3 regions of the Nonomuraea purpurea genome follow, and region 1 is predicted to be linked to each of the others. Evidence: riboswitches for the same ligand, from Rfam matches in the RefSeq annotation. Region 1 holds a riboswitch; each other region holds the start of a gene.
What was found. A riboswitch is a leader RNA that binds a small molecule or an ion and turns the genes downstream of it on or off. The one in region 1 is predicted to bind cyclic di-AMP.
Positions count from the first base shown of each region.

Region 2: it holds a riboswitch for cyclic di-AMP, as region 1 does, so the genes downstream of both, ACFOY2_RS18600 (coiled-coil domain-containing protein) here and ACFOY2_RS11585 (C40 family peptidase) in region 1, are expected to answer to the same signal.
Region 3: it holds a riboswitch for cyclic di-AMP, as region 1 does, so the genes downstream of both, ACFOY2_RS12735 (hypothetical protein) here and ACFOY2_RS11585 (C40 family peptidase) in region 1, are expected to answer to the same signal.

Region 1 is NZ_JBHSBI010000005.1:82,763-88,220, reverse strand. Features, by position in the region: gene ACFOY2_RS11595 (branched-chain amino acid aminotransferase) at 1-801, opposite strand, end outside; gene ACFOY2_RS11590 (3-isopropylmalate dehydrogenase) at 1,017-2,063, opposite strand; cyclic di-AMP (ydaO/yuaA leader) riboswitch at 2,164-2,302, shown strand; gene ACFOY2_RS11585 (C40 family peptidase) at 2,329-2,883, shown strand; gene ACFOY2_RS11580 (SSI family serine proteinase inhibitor) at 2,993-3,370, opposite strand; gene ACFOY2_RS11575 (class I SAM-dependent methyltransferase) at 3,477-4,292, shown strand; gene serA (phosphoglycerate dehydrogenase) at 4,709-5,458, opposite strand, start outside.
Region 2 is NZ_JBHSBI010000008.1:355,836-361,293, forward strand. Features, by position in the region: gene ACFOY2_RS18590 (M50 family metallopeptidase) at 1-618, shown strand, start outside; gene ACFOY2_RS18595 (phosphotransferase family protein) at 625-1,560, opposite strand; gene ACFOY2_RS18600 (coiled-coil domain-containing protein) at 1,610-2,566, opposite strand; cyclic di-AMP (ydaO/yuaA leader) riboswitch at 2,572-2,715, opposite strand; gene galT (galactose-1-phosphate uridylyltransferase) at 2,784-3,863, opposite strand; gene ACFOY2_RS18610 (DeoR/GlpR family DNA-binding transcription regulator) at 3,860-4,639, opposite strand; gene ACFOY2_RS18615 (50S ribosomal protein bL37) at 4,782-4,859, shown strand; gene ACFOY2_RS18620 (TrpB-like pyridoxal phosphate-dependent enzyme) at 4,895-5,458, opposite strand, start outside.
Region 3 is NZ_JBHSBI010000005.1:315,860-321,317, reverse strand. Features, by position in the region: gene ACFOY2_RS12745 (winged helix-turn-helix transcriptional regulator) at 1-334, shown strand, start outside; gene ACFOY2_RS12740 (alpha/beta fold hydrolase) at 356-1,201, opposite strand; gene ACFOY2_RS12735 (hypothetical protein) at 1,239-1,910, opposite strand; cyclic di-AMP (ydaO/yuaA leader) riboswitch at 2,099-2,233, opposite strand; gene ACFOY2_RS12730 (DUF5302 domain-containing protein) at 2,403-2,603, opposite strand; gene ACFOY2_RS12725 (class I SAM-dependent methyltransferase) at 2,671-3,204, opposite strand; gene ACFOY2_RS12720 (rod shape-determining protein) at 3,334-4,320, shown strand; gene ACFOY2_RS12715 (hypothetical protein) at 4,396-4,689, opposite strand; gene ACFOY2_RS12710 (TetR/AcrR family transcriptional regulator) at 4,747-5,379, shown strand.

The DNA of each region.
Region 1 (5,458 bases):
GCCGGGCAGGAGGGTCCCGGTCAGCGCGGGGGTGACGAGCTTGTCGCCGAAGACGAAGAACAGGTTCATCCCGCCCATTTCCTCGACGTAGCGGTGCTCGTGGGCGTCCAGCCACACCACCTGGTCGCAGCCGTTCTCGACGGCCTGGCGCTGCGCCACGAACGCGGCGGCGTAGTTGCCTCCGCACTTGGCGAAGCCGGTGCCGCCAGGGGCGGCGCGGGTGTACTCGGTGGACAGCCAGACCGAGACGGGCTTGATGCCGCCGGTGAAGTACGAGCCCGCCGGGGAGGCGATGACCAGGTACTTGTAGCTCTTGGACGGGTAGTTGACCCCGAGCCCCGCCTGGGTGGCGATCATGAACGGGCGCAGGTAGAGACTGTGGCCCTCGGTCGTGGGCACCCATTCCCTGTCGGTCTCCACCAGCAGTTCGAGCGACTCGACGAACGCCTCTTCGGGCAGCTCGGGCATGGCCATGCGGACGGCGGAGCGGTTGAAGCGGGCGGCGTTGGCGTAGGGGCGGAAGGTCACGATCGAGCCCGTGGTCTGGCGGTAGGCCTTGAGCCCCTCGAACAACTCCTGCGCGTAGTGGAAGACCGAGGTGGCCGGGTCGAGCGAGAGCGGCCCGTACGGCATGAGCCTGGCGTCGTGCCAGCCCGCGCCCTCGGTGTAGTCGATCGAGACCATGTGGTCGGTGAAGGTTTGGCCGAAGCCGGGGTTCGCCAGTACCTGCTCCCGCTCGGCCGCGGTGCGAGCGTGGTCGGATAGCTGCACGTCGAAGCTGAGCTTCTGAGCGATGGTCATGGCGGTCCTTCTCTCTGCGACTTCTGCGAAATCTACCGAAACTGCTGGATCTGCGGATTCACGATGCCTGACGGCGGCTGAGGGCAGTCCGTACTTCCTATTGTCTCGCCATATGGGATGGCTAGCGGCCCTTGGCGGGGTTCGCCCGTGTAGACGCGAAAAAGCGCCTGGCAGTCCTCCTCGGACCGCCAGGCGCTGATCGGGGCTAGGCGGTCCTAGCCGGATACTCGCGCGGTGATGTCGTCGCCGATCTCATGGGTCGTGCGGCCGGCCCAGCCGGTCAGCCGCTCCAGGATGTCGTCGGCGACCGCCTGCTCGACCTTGGCCGACGCATCGTGCAGGCCCAGGTGGTCGAGGAGCATGGCGACGGACAGGATGGTGGCGGTGGGGTCGGCCTTGCCCTGCCCGGCGATGTCGGGGGCGCTGCCGTGCACCGGCTCGAACATGCTCGGCGAGGTGCGTTCGGGGTTGATGTTGCCGCTGGCCGCCAGGCCGATGCCGCCGGCGATGGCCGCGCCGAGGTCGGTGATGATGTCGCCGAACAGGTTGTCGGTGACGACCACGTCGAAGCGCTCAGGCTGGCTCACGAAGAACATCGAGGCCGCGTCGATGTGGCAGTAGTCGGTCGTGACCTCGGGGAACTCCTGCGCCACCCGGTTGACCGTGCGCTGCCACAGGTCGCCCGCGTAGGTCAGGACGTTGGTCTTGTGGACGAGCGTGAGCTTCTTGCGGGGCCGCGACTGGGCCTTCTGGAAGGCGTAACGCACCACGCGCTCGACGCCGTAGGCGGTGTTGAGCGACTCCTGGGTGGCGATCTCGTGCGGCGTGCCGCGCCGCATGACGCCGCCGGTGCCCGCGTAGAGGCCCTCGGTGCCCTCGCGGACGACGATCATGTCGATGTCCTCGGCGGGCGTGTCGGCCAGCGGGGTCTCCACGCCGGGGAACAGCTTGACCGGCCGCAGGTTGACGTAGTGGTCGAACTCGAAACGCAGGCGGAGCAGGAGGTCGCGCTCGAGGACGCCCGGCGGCACGCTGGGGTCGCCCACGGCGCCGAGCAGGATCGCGTCGTAGCCGCGCAGCTCCTCGAGGACCGCGTCGGGCAGCGTCTCGCCGGTGCGGTGGTAGCGTGCGGCGCCCAGGTCGTAGTGAGTGGGCTCGATCTTCGTGCCGACGGCCTCCAGGACCTTGAGTCCTTCGGCTACGACCTCAGTGCCGATCCCGTCCCCGGGGATGACGGCCAGGCGGATGTTACGCGAGTCCATGGGCGGTACCTTACCGGCTCGTCTCGACTGACGAACACATCATCTCATTGTCCGGACGCCCGGTTTTAACAGATTTGCCACGCTTTGACCGTTTCGTTAGAGTCCGAGCCAGCCTAATCCACACAGCCCTGTGTGGAGCCGGGGACCCACCTTTCCCCTGGGGCGAATCGGCGCAAGCCGTAGGGCTACTTCCAGGCCCGAGCCCGTCAGCTAACCCGGTAGGCCACGTGGAAGGATCAGTTCACTGTCTCGCATCGCCATTCTCGTGGCGGCGGGCACAGCAGGGCTCTTCGCTCTGGTCACCCCCGCGCACGCGGCCGCCGATCCCCAGGACGGCGCCGACATCACTCTGACCGGCCCTAAGCTCAAGCGCATCCAGGACAAGCAGAACAAGCCCGCCTGGAAGATCGCCCTCAAGTTCGCCATGGACAAACGCGGGATCCCGTACGTCTGGGGCGGAGCGAGCGACAGTGGCTACGACTGCTCGGGGCTCATGCTCCGAGCTTACGAAGCCGCGGGGATCGAACTGCCCCGCGTCACCAACGACCAGTACGCCGCGTTCGACAGGAAGATCTCCTGGAAGAACCTCAAGCCGGGCGACCTGGTGTTCTTCAGCAATCTGGGCCACGTCGGGATGATCTCCAAGCCCGGCTTCATGGTGCACGCGCCGCATTCCGGCGACGTGGTCAAGGAAGAACGGCTGTCGAACTGGCGCAGAGACGCCTTCGTCGGCGCCGTCCGGCCCGATCCCAAGGGCGTGCGGCTCTCGATCAAGCAGAGCCTCACCCCTGCCCCGTCCATGCCCGTCGCCACCCTTTGAGGTGAGCCCTCATCTCCCGGCCCGCGGTGTTCGCGTCTTTCCACGGCGTGCGGACGACTCCCCCCTCCCATGCCGGGGAGCCCGACGCGGACACCGCGGGCCGGGACGCCTACAGCACGACAGGAGCCGCCTGGTAGCGGACAGAACAGGGGTTCGGGTATCGGTGACGGAAGCGCCGGGGCTCCTCGTTCCAGTAGCCCACGATCTCGACCTCGACCGGATCGTAGATCTTCGGGCACGGCGCCGGCCCGAACCGGAGCCGCTCCAGGTCGGCGTCGCTCCCGCGCAGCCGGTCACAGGCGCCGACGGGATCAGGGTGGGTGCCGCCGTCCGGATCGCAGGCGAGGTACCACTGCTGCTTCTCCCCCGAGCGGACGTCGTACCGCGTGATCTCCAGCTGCCCGATCTCGGCATGGGCGGGGGCGGCCGTGACGAACAGGGCGGCCGCGAAGGCAGGGACGGCGACGGCGCGCTGGATCAGGGGCATGCGGGGGCCTCCTCGACGATCGGATACAGATCGTGACGCTACCAATGCTCTGCGTATCCGGACGGTGAGGTGTCCCTACCCTCGGCCGCAGACGTAGCGTGGTGGTATGGGGCAGCAGAAAGTGCACCTGACGGGGGAGAAAGCCACCCTGCTCGCCACCCTGTACGGCAGGGCGCTCGACGCACGATCCCGTCACCCGATCCTCGGCGACAAACTGGCCGCCGAGACGATCGACCGCATCGACTACGACTTCTCCAAGACGGGCATCGGCCCCGCCATCGCCCCGGCCGTCGCGCTCAGGGCGCATTCCGTCGACGACTGGGCCGCCGAGTACCTGGCGGAGCACCCGGAGGCCGTCGTGCTCCACCTGGGCTGCGGGCTCGACACCCGCTACCACCGGATGGCCGTGCCGCCCAGCGTGCGCTGGTACGACGTGGACTACCCCGAGGTCATCGACCTGCGTGCCCGCCTGTTCCCGAGGCCGCCCGGCTACACGATGATCGGCTCGTCGGTCACCGACCTGGCCTGGCTGGACCAGATCCCCGACGACGCTCCGGCGCTGGTCGTCGCCGAGGGCCTGTTCTACTACCTCGATCCGGCCGAGGGCGCCCGGCTGCTGCGGACGATCGTGGACCGCTTCCCCTGCGGCCAGTTCGTCTTCGACGCGCTCAGCACGCTGGGGCTGCGGCTACAGAGGTTCAACGGACCCGTGCGCAGGGCCGGGGCCACGATGCACTGGGCCATCGACGGCCCGGCCGACCTGCTGGCGATCCATCCGAAGCTGCGCTGCGTGTCGGCGCTGAGCGCGTTCGACGCGGCCGGGTTCGGCACGTTGTCGCTCCCGTACCGCATCATGTTCTGGCTCGCCGAACTGCTCCCGAGCTTGAAGCGGACGGCCGTGATCTACCGGCTGGAGTTCTGAGGCGCGCCGCCGTTGTCCCTGCGGTCCAGCGCCATCTGCAACGCCTCGGCGGCCTCGTCCTCGTGGTCCTCGGCACGGTTCCAGGCATACATCTCGTACATGTGGCTCATCTCGTTTCGCGGATGTGTTCCATCGGGGGACGTCGGATCCCGGTCGCGAACCCGACCGGGCCTGCACTCGCGGTCCGGATCACGGACCCGGACGAAAGGGACTTAGTGGCCGACACACGCCGCTCACCGCGACGGGTCGTCGACCTGCCCCTAACAGGCCCCGCCGCGGCAGGTAATGAGTACGAGAACCTGGCGCATTTCCAGTAACAGTACCTCAGCCATCTCGTTGGACGTCCTAGTATCTCGCATGCTGAGACAGAAAAGGCCGCCACCCGAACGGGTGACGGCCTTTCACGCGAGGTGAGGTCAGTCCTCGATGTCGACCGAGCGACCGCTGTCGGCGCCGATCTCGGCCCTGATCTGCTCGACCACGTCGGCAGGGATCGCCGAGTCGACGGTCAGCGCGATGAGCGCCTTGCCGCCCTTGACGTCACGGGCCACCTGCATCGAGGCGATGTTGACGCTGTGCTCGCCGAGCAGCCTGCCGACCACGCCGACGATGCCGGGACGGTCGGTGTAGGTGAAGAAGCACAGGTGGGCCGTCGGCTCGATCTCCATCTCGTAGCCGTTGACCTCGACGATCTTCGTGATCTGGCGGGGCCCCGACAGCGTGCCGGAGACCGACACCGGGCGGCCGTCGGCGAGCAGGCCGCGCACGGTCACGACGTTGCGCCAGTCGGGGCTCTCGGTGCTGGTGACCAGCTCGACGGTGAGGCCGCGGTCCTTGGCCAGCAGCGGCGCGTTGACGTAGGTGACCTGCTCTTCGACCACGTCGGCGAACACGCCCTTGAGCGCGGCCAGCTCGATCACCCGCACGTCCTCGGAGGCGATCTCGCCGCGCACCTCGATGTCGAGCTTGGTGGCGACCTCGCCGGCCAGTGCGGTGAACACCCGGCCCAGCTTCTCGGCCAGCGGCAGGCCCGGCTTGACGTCCTCGGCCACCGCGCCGCCCTGGACGTTGACGGCGTCCGGCACGAACTCGCCCGCCAGCGCCAGCTTCACGCTCCGCGCGACCTGGGTGCCGGCCTTCTCCTGGGCCTCGTGCGTGGAGGCGCC
Region 2 (5,458 bases), on a different contig from region 1:
GTCCGCGACGGCAAGGCCATGACGCTCAACGTCACGCTCATCGCCCAGGACCGGCCCAACCTCCAGGACCCCAAGAAGATCGACAAGAACGTCGGCTTCCTGGGCGTCCTGCCCGCCGAGGTCATGCAGCGCCAGAACCTGGGCCAGGTCCTCGGCTACATGGGCGAGGTGACGGCCAGGGTGGCGGGCTCGCTCGTCAACCTGCCGGAGAAGATGGTCGGCGTCTGGCACGCGGCCTTCTCGGGCGAGAAGCGCGACCCGGAAGGGCCGGTGGGCGTGGTCGGGGCCGGCCGCATGGGCGGCGAGATTCTCTCCTCCGACCTGTTGTCGGACGAGCAGAAGATCGCCTTCTTCGTCAACCTGCTGGCCGGCTTCAACCTGGCGATCGGCATGTTCAACCTGATCCCGCTGCTGCCGATGGACGGCGGCCACGTCGCCGGCGGGCTGTGGGAGGGCGTCAAGCGGGCCTACGCCAAGGTGATGCGGCGGCCTGAGCCCAGGTACGTGGACATCGCCAAGGTGCTGCCGCTGACGTACGTGGTCGCCATCGTGATGGTGATCATGGCCGGCCTGCTCGTCTACGCCGACCTGATCAACCCCCTCACCCTGACCGGCTGAGCGGCGTCAGGACGAGCTGCGCTTGAGAAGGGTCACGCACCAGCGGAAGTGACCGTCGCCGCCGTCTGAGGAGAACAAGTCGTAGGTGGCCAGGGCATAGGCCGTCTGGTACAGCGCCAGCGTTTCCTGGGAGTAGCGCAGCTCGGCGGCGAAGAGGCGGGTAAGGGCCGCGACGTGCTCTTCGGCGTAAGGCCCGTACATGTCCCAGACGGCAGCCGTGATGGCGGCCTCGAAGGCAGGGTCGCCGGCGGTGGTGAAGAAGCCGAAGTCGAGGACGGCGACAGGGCGGCCGGCGTCGTCGACATGGACGTTCGGCGGGACGAGATCCCCGTGGACGACGGTGACGGACGTGTCAGGCAGTGCCTTGAGAGCCTGAACAGCCCGTACGACCTTTGCGTCAAGGTCCGGGACATGGGCGGCGAGCAGGTCGCCGTGCCGGTGGGCCGCGCGTTCGACGACGGCGGCCAGGGCGTCGGGGAAGCGGGTGTGACCCCGCCAAAGTGGCCGGTCGTCGCCTTGGACCTTGAGGCGTCGCATGGCTTCGGTGCCCGGGATGGTGGCAAGGGCGCGCAGGACCGTGAGGAGCGCATCAGTCTCTCCAGAGGTCAGGTCGCGGCCGGGCGGTCGCACCGCTGAGTCCGGCCGCAGTGGCGACCCGGTCAATTCCCGCTCATAGGTGACGACGGTGCCCTCATGCTCCTCAACCATCAGGATCTCTGGCGTGGAGAAGGGCAACGGGTGGCGAGCGATGTCCGCATAGACCTGACGTGTCAGGTTGAGGTCCTCTGGCGGTCTTCCGTCCCATACTTTGGCGATCACTCCCTCGCCGAGCCAGTAGACGGCACCTTCGACACCGGCGGCCAGTGGCCGGGCGGCGTGGTAGCCGCGGTGCGCGAAGTACTGAAGCCAGTCGGCGGTGTGCCTTTGCCGGTAGTCGACCATGGGATGAGTACACCCGTTCTGGTCCGCCCGCGCACGCGGCCCTGCGCTGTCACTGCATCGAGATGTGCACGTGGTCGAAGTGGTTCTCGGTGACGCTGCCGCGATCCGACATCCCCTCCCAGCCCGAGCCCTGGTTGATGCGCTGTCTCCAGATCACGTACTTGACGCCCAGCTTGTCCTTGTTCTTGATCGCCCAGTCCGCGATGCGGTCGCCCAGGGCGTTGTTGATGGCCGACGGCATCGAGCCGCCCGTGCTCATCATGAAGTCGCAGGCCCGTCCGAGCGGATGCTCGCCGCTGGCGCCGGCTCGGAAACAGCCCACGTCGAACGGCAGCGCGAAGTTCTTGCCGACCTGTTCCTTCATGATGCGCGTACGGGAGGTGATGTTGTCGGAACCCGAGGGGAGTTCGGGCGTCCAACTGCCGTTGGACTTGCGGCCCGTGCCGAACGGCACCAGGTCCTGGAGCTTGTTCTGGATGTCCTTGATGACGTCCTTGGCCTCGTCGCGCTGGCGGGCGACCTCGGCCGCGTCCCCGCCGATCTTGGTGGCGAGCGCGGCGGCCTCGTCGGATGCCCGCTTCTTGTCGTCGCGCGCCTTGGCCACGCTCTGAACCAGGGCCTGCTGCTCGGCGGTCAACTGGCTCATCAGGGCGGCGCCGGGGGCGTTCTGGGCCATCAGGAAGCTGGGGATCGAGCGCTCCTCGTTCTGGTAGCTCATCCTGGCGAGCTCGGCGACGCGCTGCTCGGCCGTGGCCAGCGTCTGGTCGGCGGTGGTCAGGCGCTGCTTGGCCGTCTTGGCGGCCTCCCGCGCCTGGGCCAGCTCGACGCGCTTGAGGTTGTACTTCTCGATGAGCTTGTCGACCTTGCCGTTGAGCTGCTTGAGCTGGGTGCGCAGCTCGGCTTCCGACGGTTTGGGGGCGGCCGACGCCACGCCCGCCGGGAGGACGGCGATGGCGGTGGCGGTGATGAGGCCGATGGCAAGGTTCGCGGGGGACGAAGCCGCCACGTGGTGATTCCTCTCCCTCTGCCGACCGGGTTAGCTGACGGGTTCGGGCGGGGAGCTGCGATTTTCCCTACCACGTATGTGGATTCACCCCAGGTGCGATGGGTCCCCGGTTCCCGGGTGACGCGCCCGGGATTAGGCCTGCAACGGCAGTTGCGGCCGGTGCATATTGGGATGTTAGTGGTAGATCACGGGTAATGCGACCTTAAGGAGAAATCTATTAGTGATCAATCTGTGATCGGAGCATGCTCGCGGCCTCCTCCGGCAGCACGTCGTTGACGAAGGCGCCCATCGCCGACTCCGAGCCCGCCAGGAACTTGAGCTTGTTCGGCGCCCGCCTGACGCTGAACAGCTCCAGGTGCAGATAGGCCAGGTCACGGTCCTGACGCACGGGCGCCTGGTGCCAGGCCGCGATGTAGGGCATCACGAGCCCGAACAGCCCGTCGAAGGCCCGCAGCACCGAGGTGTACAGCGGTGCGAACGCGGCACGTTCCGCCTCCGACAACGCCGCCAGATCGGGCACCTGCCGGTGCGGATAGAGGTGCACCTCGAACGGCCAGCGCGCCGCGGCGGGCACGAACGCCGTCCACAGCTCGTTGGCGGCCACCACCCGCGTCCCCGCGGCACGCTCGGCCGCCAGCACGTCGGCGAACAGGTTGCCCGGCCCCTTGTGACGGGCGGCGGCGCCGAGCTGGAGCTTGGTGCGCGGCGTGACGTACGGGTAGGCGTAGATCTGGCCGTGGGGGTGGGCCAGCGTGATGCCGATCTCCTCGCCCCGGTTCTCGAAGCAGAACACCTGCTCCACGCCCTCCACCCCGGACAGCTCGGCCGTGCGGTCGGCCCACGCCTCCATCACCAGCTCGACCTGGGCGTCGGAGAGCCGGGAGAAGGACGAGGAGTGGTCGGAGGTAAAGCAGACCACCTCGCACCGCCCCACTCCCGGGCGGACCTCACTCAGCCCGCCCACATCCTGATAAGTCCCCAAATTTCCGGAAAAAGAGGGGAAGCGGTTCTCGAACACCACCACGTCGTAGTCGTACGCCGGGATCTCCGTCGACCTCGTCTCCGACGACGGGCACAGCGGGCATTCGGCGGCCGTGCCCGTCGGCAGGAACGTCCGCGTCTGCCGGTGCCCCGCCATCGCGATCCACTCCTCGGTCAGCGGGTCGTAGCGCAGCTCGGAGGCCACCGGCCGGGGACCGAGCGCCCGCCGGTCGATCGCGCTCCTGCCGGCGTCGTCCCGCCGGTCGAAGTAGATCAGCTCTCGGCCGTCGGCCAGGTGGGTGATGGTGCGCTTCAAGGCGAGCCCTCCGCGATGATCAGTTCGCCGGCCCGTTCGGCCAGGTCGGTACGTGCGTTCTCGGGCAGCCCCGCGTCGCTGATGACCACGTCGGCCTCGCTCAGCTCGGCGATGGTGCTGATGCCGACCGTGTTCCACTTTGTGTGGTCGGCGGGGATGACCAGCCGGTGGGCCGCCGCCACCAACTCTCTGTCGGTCTCTGACTCCAGCAGGTTGGGCGTGGTGAACCCGGCCCGCACGCTCATCCCGTGCACCCCCAGGAAGAGCGTGTCCACGTGCAGGCGGCGGATCGCGGCCACGGCCACCGGGCCGACCAGCGCGTCGGAGGGCGTGCGCACGCCGCCGGTCAGCACGACCGTGCGGTCGGCGCGCGGGTTGCGGTGGAAGACCTCGGCGACGGGGATCGAGTTGGTGATCACGGTGAGCTCGGGCACGCCGATCAGGTGGTGGGCCAGCGCCCACGTCGTGGTGCCCGCGGACAGCGCCACCGCCGTGCCGGGGCGGACCAGCCGGGCCGCCTGCCGGGCGATGGCCTCCTTCTCCTGCTGCTGGCGGGCGGATTTGGCGGCGAAGCCGGGCTCTTCCGTGGAGCCGGGGCCTAGGGCGGTCGCGCCTCCGTGTACCTTCTCCAGCAGCCCACGCTCGGCCAGGACCTCGAGGTCGCGGCGGATGGTCATGTCGGAGACGCCCAGTTCGCGGACGAGATCGGCCACCCGGACGCCGCCGCTGCTGCGCACGCGTTCGAGGATCGTCTGCTGACGCTGCTGTGCGAGCACGCCCGCTCCTTCCAACAGATTCCACCAAATTATGACATGAATTTGTTGGGGAATGTTAGTTCGCGCGGCCTGCTTGCCTGGTCGCCGCAGGCGCGAGACGTTGAGAGTGTCGGACGAGACCCGATCACTCGGAGGCGAGCTTATGGCCAGGCGCGCACGCAAGGGCAAGGCACGCAAGAAGAAGAAGGCGAACCACGGTAAGCGCCCCACCGCACGTTGACGGGTGGCCGCCCGCCCGGCGGCCACCCCGACGCCTCACCCCGGCAGCTCGGTGAGCGCCTGGTCGATGCGCTCCTGCGGAAGCGTGTAGTCCTCCAGCCGCCCCGACAGGTAGCGGTCGTAGGCGGCCAGATCGAAATGACCGTGGCCGCACAGCGCGGTCAGGATCACCTTCTCCTCGCCGCTCTCCTTGCAGCGCAGGGCCTCGGCGATGGTCTCGGCCAGCGCGTGCGTGGGCTCGGGCGCCGGGACGATGCCCTCCGTCCGCGCGAAGCGCACACCGGCCTCGAAACACTCGTTCTGGGAGCGGGTGACGGCCTCGAACAGGCCCAGCTCGTACATGTGCGACAACAACGGCGACATGCCGTGATAGCGCAGCCCGCCCGCGTGGATCGGATCCGGCACGAACGAGTGCCCCAGCGTGTGCATCTTGAGCAGCGGCGTGAGCCCGGCCGTGTCGCCGAAGTCGTAGGCGTAGGTGCCGCGCGTGAACGACGGGCAGGCCGCGGGCTCGACCGCGCGGAACACCGTCCCGATGCGCCCCGCCAGCTTCTCGCGCAGGAACGGGAAGGCGAGGCCGGCGAAGTTCGAGCCGCCGCC
Region 3 (5,458 bases), 230 kb from region 1:
TTTCAACCAGAATTGCCCGTCCCGAGTGGTTCTCGACAGGATTGGCGATAAATGGTCGGTGCTGGTGCTGCTCTGCCTCGCCGGAGGGCCGATGCGGTTCACCCGGCTGCGGACGCGAATGGGCGGGGTCACGCCCAAGGTGCTGACGCAGACGCTGCGGGCCATGGAGAGCGACGGGCTGGTGACGCGGGAGGTGTTCGCGGAGGTGCCGCCTCGGGTGGAGTACACGCTGACGGACCTGGGCCACTCGCTGCACGGCCCCGTCTCGGTGGTGGCGCAGTGGGCCGAGGAGAACGTGGCCGAGATCCTGCGCAACCGCGAGAAGTCCGCGTAGAACGCGGACTTCTCGCGGCCCTCAGGCCGAGGTGTGCTTGGTGATCTCGCCGACGATGTCCCGCCAGAGCGGCCGGGGCAGATCGTGCCCCATCCCCGGGTAGGTCACCAGCCGCGCACCGGGGATGGCCGCCGCCGTGGCCCGGCCGCCGGCGACCGGGACGAGCTGGTCGGCCTCGCCATGCAGCACGAGCGTCGGCGCCCGGACGCCGGCCAGCAGCTCCGTCCGGTCGCCCGAGGCCATGATGGCCGCCAGCTGGCGGGCGGTGCCCCCGGGATCGAAGCAGCGGTCGAAGGCGAGCCCGGCCACCGCGGTCACCCGCTCGCGATCCAGCTCGTAACCGGGCGACCCGATCACCGACCACGTCTCCAGCGACTGCGCCATGACGGATTCGCGATCACCCGCGGGCCTGGCCATCAGGGTGGCCATGGCGGCCTCGCTCGGCGGCGCGACGGACGGGCCGGGCGTCGACATGATCGAGGTGAGCGTCAGCAGGCGTTCCGGATGCCGGATGGCCAGCGCCTGGGCGACCATGCCGCCCATGGAGGCGCCCACGACGTGGGCGGCCGGCCAGCCGAGGGCGTCCATGAGCCCCGCGGCGTCGTCGGCCAGGTCGTCCAGCAGGTACGCCGAAGGCGCCCCCGCCGAGGGAGCGCCGACGTCGTGGAAATGGGTGGACAGGCCCGTGTCGCGGTTGTCGAACCGTACGACGTGGTGCCCCTGGGCCGCCAGGAGCCCGCAGAGCTCTTCGTCCCAGTGGATGAGCTGCGCGCCCAGCCCCATGATCAGGAGCAGGGGTCGTCCTTCTGGTGAGCCGAAGCTCTCATAGGCGATTTCGATGCCGTTGGCGGCTACGCGGATCGTCACGAGGACCAGAATGACATTCTGGTCCGGGTCGGTCCAGTCAGCCCTTGATGACCTTGCGGATACGCTCGCGCCCGAGCACCGCGCCGCCACCGGCCATGGCCAGGGCGCCGGCGATCAGGGCGCCGCCCGCGCTGCCCGACTCGTTGACCTCACCCACAGGCTCCGGAGGCGTGGCCGGGTTCTTGTCGCGCTCGGCGTAGGCCCCACTCGAGAACGGCACCGGATAGTTCTTCTTGCCCGGCCCGTCACCCCACTTGGTGATGACGTAGTCGACCTTGATGTGCCCCTGCCCGCCGACCCCGTCCACGCCCAGCGTGTCGTTGTTGAAGGTGCCGCCGGTCAGCTCGGCGAAGGTCTTGCCGTCGAGGTCCAGCATGATGCCGTTGTTGGAGGGCACGCCCGGCCCGCGGTCGCCGACGAAGAACGGCAGCTTCTTGCCGTTGTACGTCACATAACCCTCGGTCAGCAGTGGCCAGCTCGGGCTGGCGGCCAGCCCCTTCTGCATGGGCTTGCCGCTGGCCGGCAGGCCGGTGTCGCCCGCGCGGCCCGAGGCGTCGTCCCAGAAGTACGAGGCGGTCGTGGAGCCCTTGAGCAGGATCTTCTCGTCGGTGTCGGAGTCGGCGTGGGCCGCGGTGCCGGCGATGGACAGCGCGCTGAAGGCGGAAACGCCGACCATGGCAAGGGAACGCAGGCCAAAACGAGCAGTCATGAAAACGTAAAGTCCTTTGCGAGGGGACAGGGGGATCGCGCCGTGGCAAAGGGGGTAGCCGGACAGGACGCCTGACGGGGTGACGGCTACGCGCAGCGCGGGAAAAGCGTGGAGAGCTGGGGAGAACCGCTCAGCCGGCGGCCGGCACTACGCTGTCTGGGGGTATGACGCGGTCATGCATTGATCACAGTTCCTCTCCATCACGCCTACCGGGTTAGCTGACGGGTTCGGGCGTGGAGTTGCCCTACCGGCACACGGCCGGATTCACCCCAAAAACCTGGGTCCCCGGTTCCCGAATGATCGGGATTCGGCGCCAACCGGCTGGTTCCTCCTGGGTGAGGTCCACGCCACCGGCTGGTTTTGGCGATTACTTTAACCAGACATTCCGGACAAACGCAAACGATTCATAATGAAACGGGCGAAGATCTACCTAAGAAGGTAAAGAGAAGGGGGGCACGGCAACCCGTACCCCCCGAAGGAAAAATGTCAGCCTCAGCCGCCGCTCTTGCGCCTGAACGATCTCTTACTCGCAGCCGGACCGTGCGCCCCGTGAATCTTCGATGGGTCGACGCCCCTGCCACCCGCGCCCGAGCCCGCGCCCTGGTTGCGCTTGCGCTCCAGCGCCTCGCGGAACTTGCGCTTCATCTCGTCCTCGGGAGTTTCGCTGGTTTCCGGCTCCGGTGTTTCCGCCATTGAGGACCTCCGTGGTGTTGGGACCTCTACAGCTTCGCATGGAGCCGCTTATGACGCGAAACCGGCCTCAAGACGCGGCACGCCTACCAGGCATCGCTCTGGCCGGGCTCAGAGCCGGGTGAAGGCCAGCAGGCGGAAGGTCGGGTCGGGCCCCGAGCGTCCCTGGCCGTGCCCGACGAACGTGGTCTCGCCGCTCATGCGCGGCCCGCTTGTCGACCGTCGTGACGAACACTCCCCCGGGCCGCAACACGCGGGCGGCCTCGGCGATCACCGGGCGGGCGTCGTCCAGCAGGTGCAGCAGCCAGATCACGGCTACGGCGTCGAACGCGCCGTCGCGGACGGGCAGCGCCCGGCCGTCGCCCAGGACCACGTCCACCCGGCCGGCGGCGATCCGCGCCATCCCCTGGGAGGCGTCCACGCCGAGCACCCGCAGGCCCCGCCCGGCCAGCTCCCGGCTCACGAGCCCGGTGCCGCAGGCGATGTCGAGCAGCGTGCCCCCGGCGGGGACGAGCTCGCACACGGCCCCGGCGGCGGACTCTGCGCGGGGCAACCCACCGCGGGTCTCGTCGTAGTGGGCCGCCTCCAGGTCGTAGTCGAGCACGAGGTGAGCCTCCAAGATTATCGGAAACCCGACGATACTCGGGTAAAGGGGATCCGCGCCGTTCCTGGTGTTGTGTTGGGGAAAGGTCGGAAATAGGACATACATGATGTTCGAGCCCCCGATCCAGACATGAGTCTTCTGGGCCGCGACCTGGCCGTGGACCTAGGCGCGGTGAGCACCCGGATCTACGCCAAGGGCAAGGGCATCGTGCTCGACGAGCCCTCGGCCGTCATGCGGGACAGCCTGACGGGCAAGATCATCGGGTACGGCGCCGACACGGCCGACGACGCGGGCGGCGAGACGTTCTGGCCCGTCAGCGGCGGCCTGCCGGTCGACGGCGAACTGGCCAGGCGCATGATCAGGCACTTCCTGCGCAAGGTGCACCGGCGGCCGTTCTTCAGGCCGCGCGTGGTGATGGCGCTGCCGGAGAACGCGACACAGCTCGAACGGGCGGCGCTGCGCGACGTCGCGTTCGAGGCGGAGGTCAGGGGGATCCTGCTGGTCCCGCACGCACTGGCGGCGGCGCTCGGCGCGGGCCTGCCGGTCAAGGACTGCGCCGGGCGCATGGTGATCGACATCGGGCACGACTCCGCCAGAGTCGCCGTGCTCTCCCACGGGGCCGTGGTGGCCTCGACCACGGTTCTCAGCGGGGGCCGGGCGGTCAACCGGTCGATCGTGCGCATGGTCGAACGCCAGCACGGGGTCCTGCTCGACGAACGCGAGGCGGAGGCGGCCAAACGGCGTGCGGGCACCGATTGGAAGCCGCTGCACCGGCAGGTGGTGGTGTGCGGGCGCGACCCCGACACCGGACGCGAGCGCTCGGTGACGCTGGCCGTACAGGAGATCTACGAGGCGACCAAGCAGCCGGTGGAGGCCATCGTCAGGGCGGCGGTGGACACGGTCGAACGCTGCCCGCCCGAACTGGTCGGAGACCTCGGGGAGCGGGGCGCGGTGCTGGTGGGGGGCGGCGCGCTGCTGCGCGGGCTCGGCCGGCGGCTGCGAGCCGCCCTGTCCATGCCGGTACGGCGGGCCGAACGGCCGCTGGAGTCGGTGGCGCTGGGGCTGGGCCGCTGCGCGGAGAACCTGGGGCTGATCGCGAAACTCAGGGACCGGTGACGGGCCCTGGGCCGGTTGTGAAGCCCAGCGGCCGGCGCGTGGTGGGGCCCATCGCCAAAGGATGGGCCCCGTTTGTCAGCGTTCGTCGACGATCTCGCCCTGCTCGGCCGTGGGATGGCCCTTCAGGATCGAGAAAGCGGCCTCCGCCTGCGGCAGTGAAGGCGCGCCCGCAAGCGCGGCCTCCATGGTGGCGGGCGACTCCCAGCGCCAGGAGTCCACCCAGGTGTGCTCGTCGATCCTGGCGAGCCGGGTCTCGGTGAGCCCGGGGTAGGCGGCTCTGACGGCCGTGATCAGGTCGTTGCGCCGGGCGATGACCTGGTCGGCGTCGGCGGGGTCGGCGGTGAAGCGGGTCATGCGGAGGATCGCCACTGTAGTCCTTCTCTAGAGTTGACTTCTAGCTAATGTGACTAGAGTTAAACTACAGCGATGAGCGATGTCAAGAGGGTCAGCAAACGCACGCAGAAAGCCCAGGAAACCCGGGCGCGAATCCTGCGGGCGGCCGGAGAACTGTTCGTCCGCGACGGCTACGGCGCCACGAATCTGCAGGACGTCGCCGCGCAGGCGGGCGTGGCCGTACAGACGATCTACTTCGTCTTCGGCAACAAGCGCACGCTGTTGAAAGAGCTGGTGGACGTCACGATCGCCGGCGACGACGAGCCGGTGGCGACCATGGACAGGCCGTGGTTCGTGGCCGCCATGGCGACGGAGAGCGCGCGCGACCACCTGCGGGCGCACGTGAGCGGCACGACCGCCGTGCTCGGCAGGGTCGCGCGCATCGTGAAAGTGCTGGACACGGCCGTGGCGACCGATCCTGAGGTGGCCGCGCTGTGGCCCAGCGGCGTCGATCCCCGCTACACGGTGCAGCGGTCCGCGGCCGAGTCGCTCATGGGCAAACCGGGGGCGCGGCCGGGGGTCTCAGTCGAGTTCGCGGCCGACGTGCTGTTCGGGCTGCTGAGCCCGGAGACCTACCTCCTGTTCGTCGAGGAGCGGGGCTGGTCGCCGCACCAGTGGGAGGAGTGGGTGCACCGAACGCTGACGGCCGACCTCATCGAAAACTGACCCGGCCGCCTCGCGGCCGACACTGCCCGTGGGGCGGCGGGAGAGGTGGTGAAGGGCCGCCGCTCGGCTTGAGGGGACG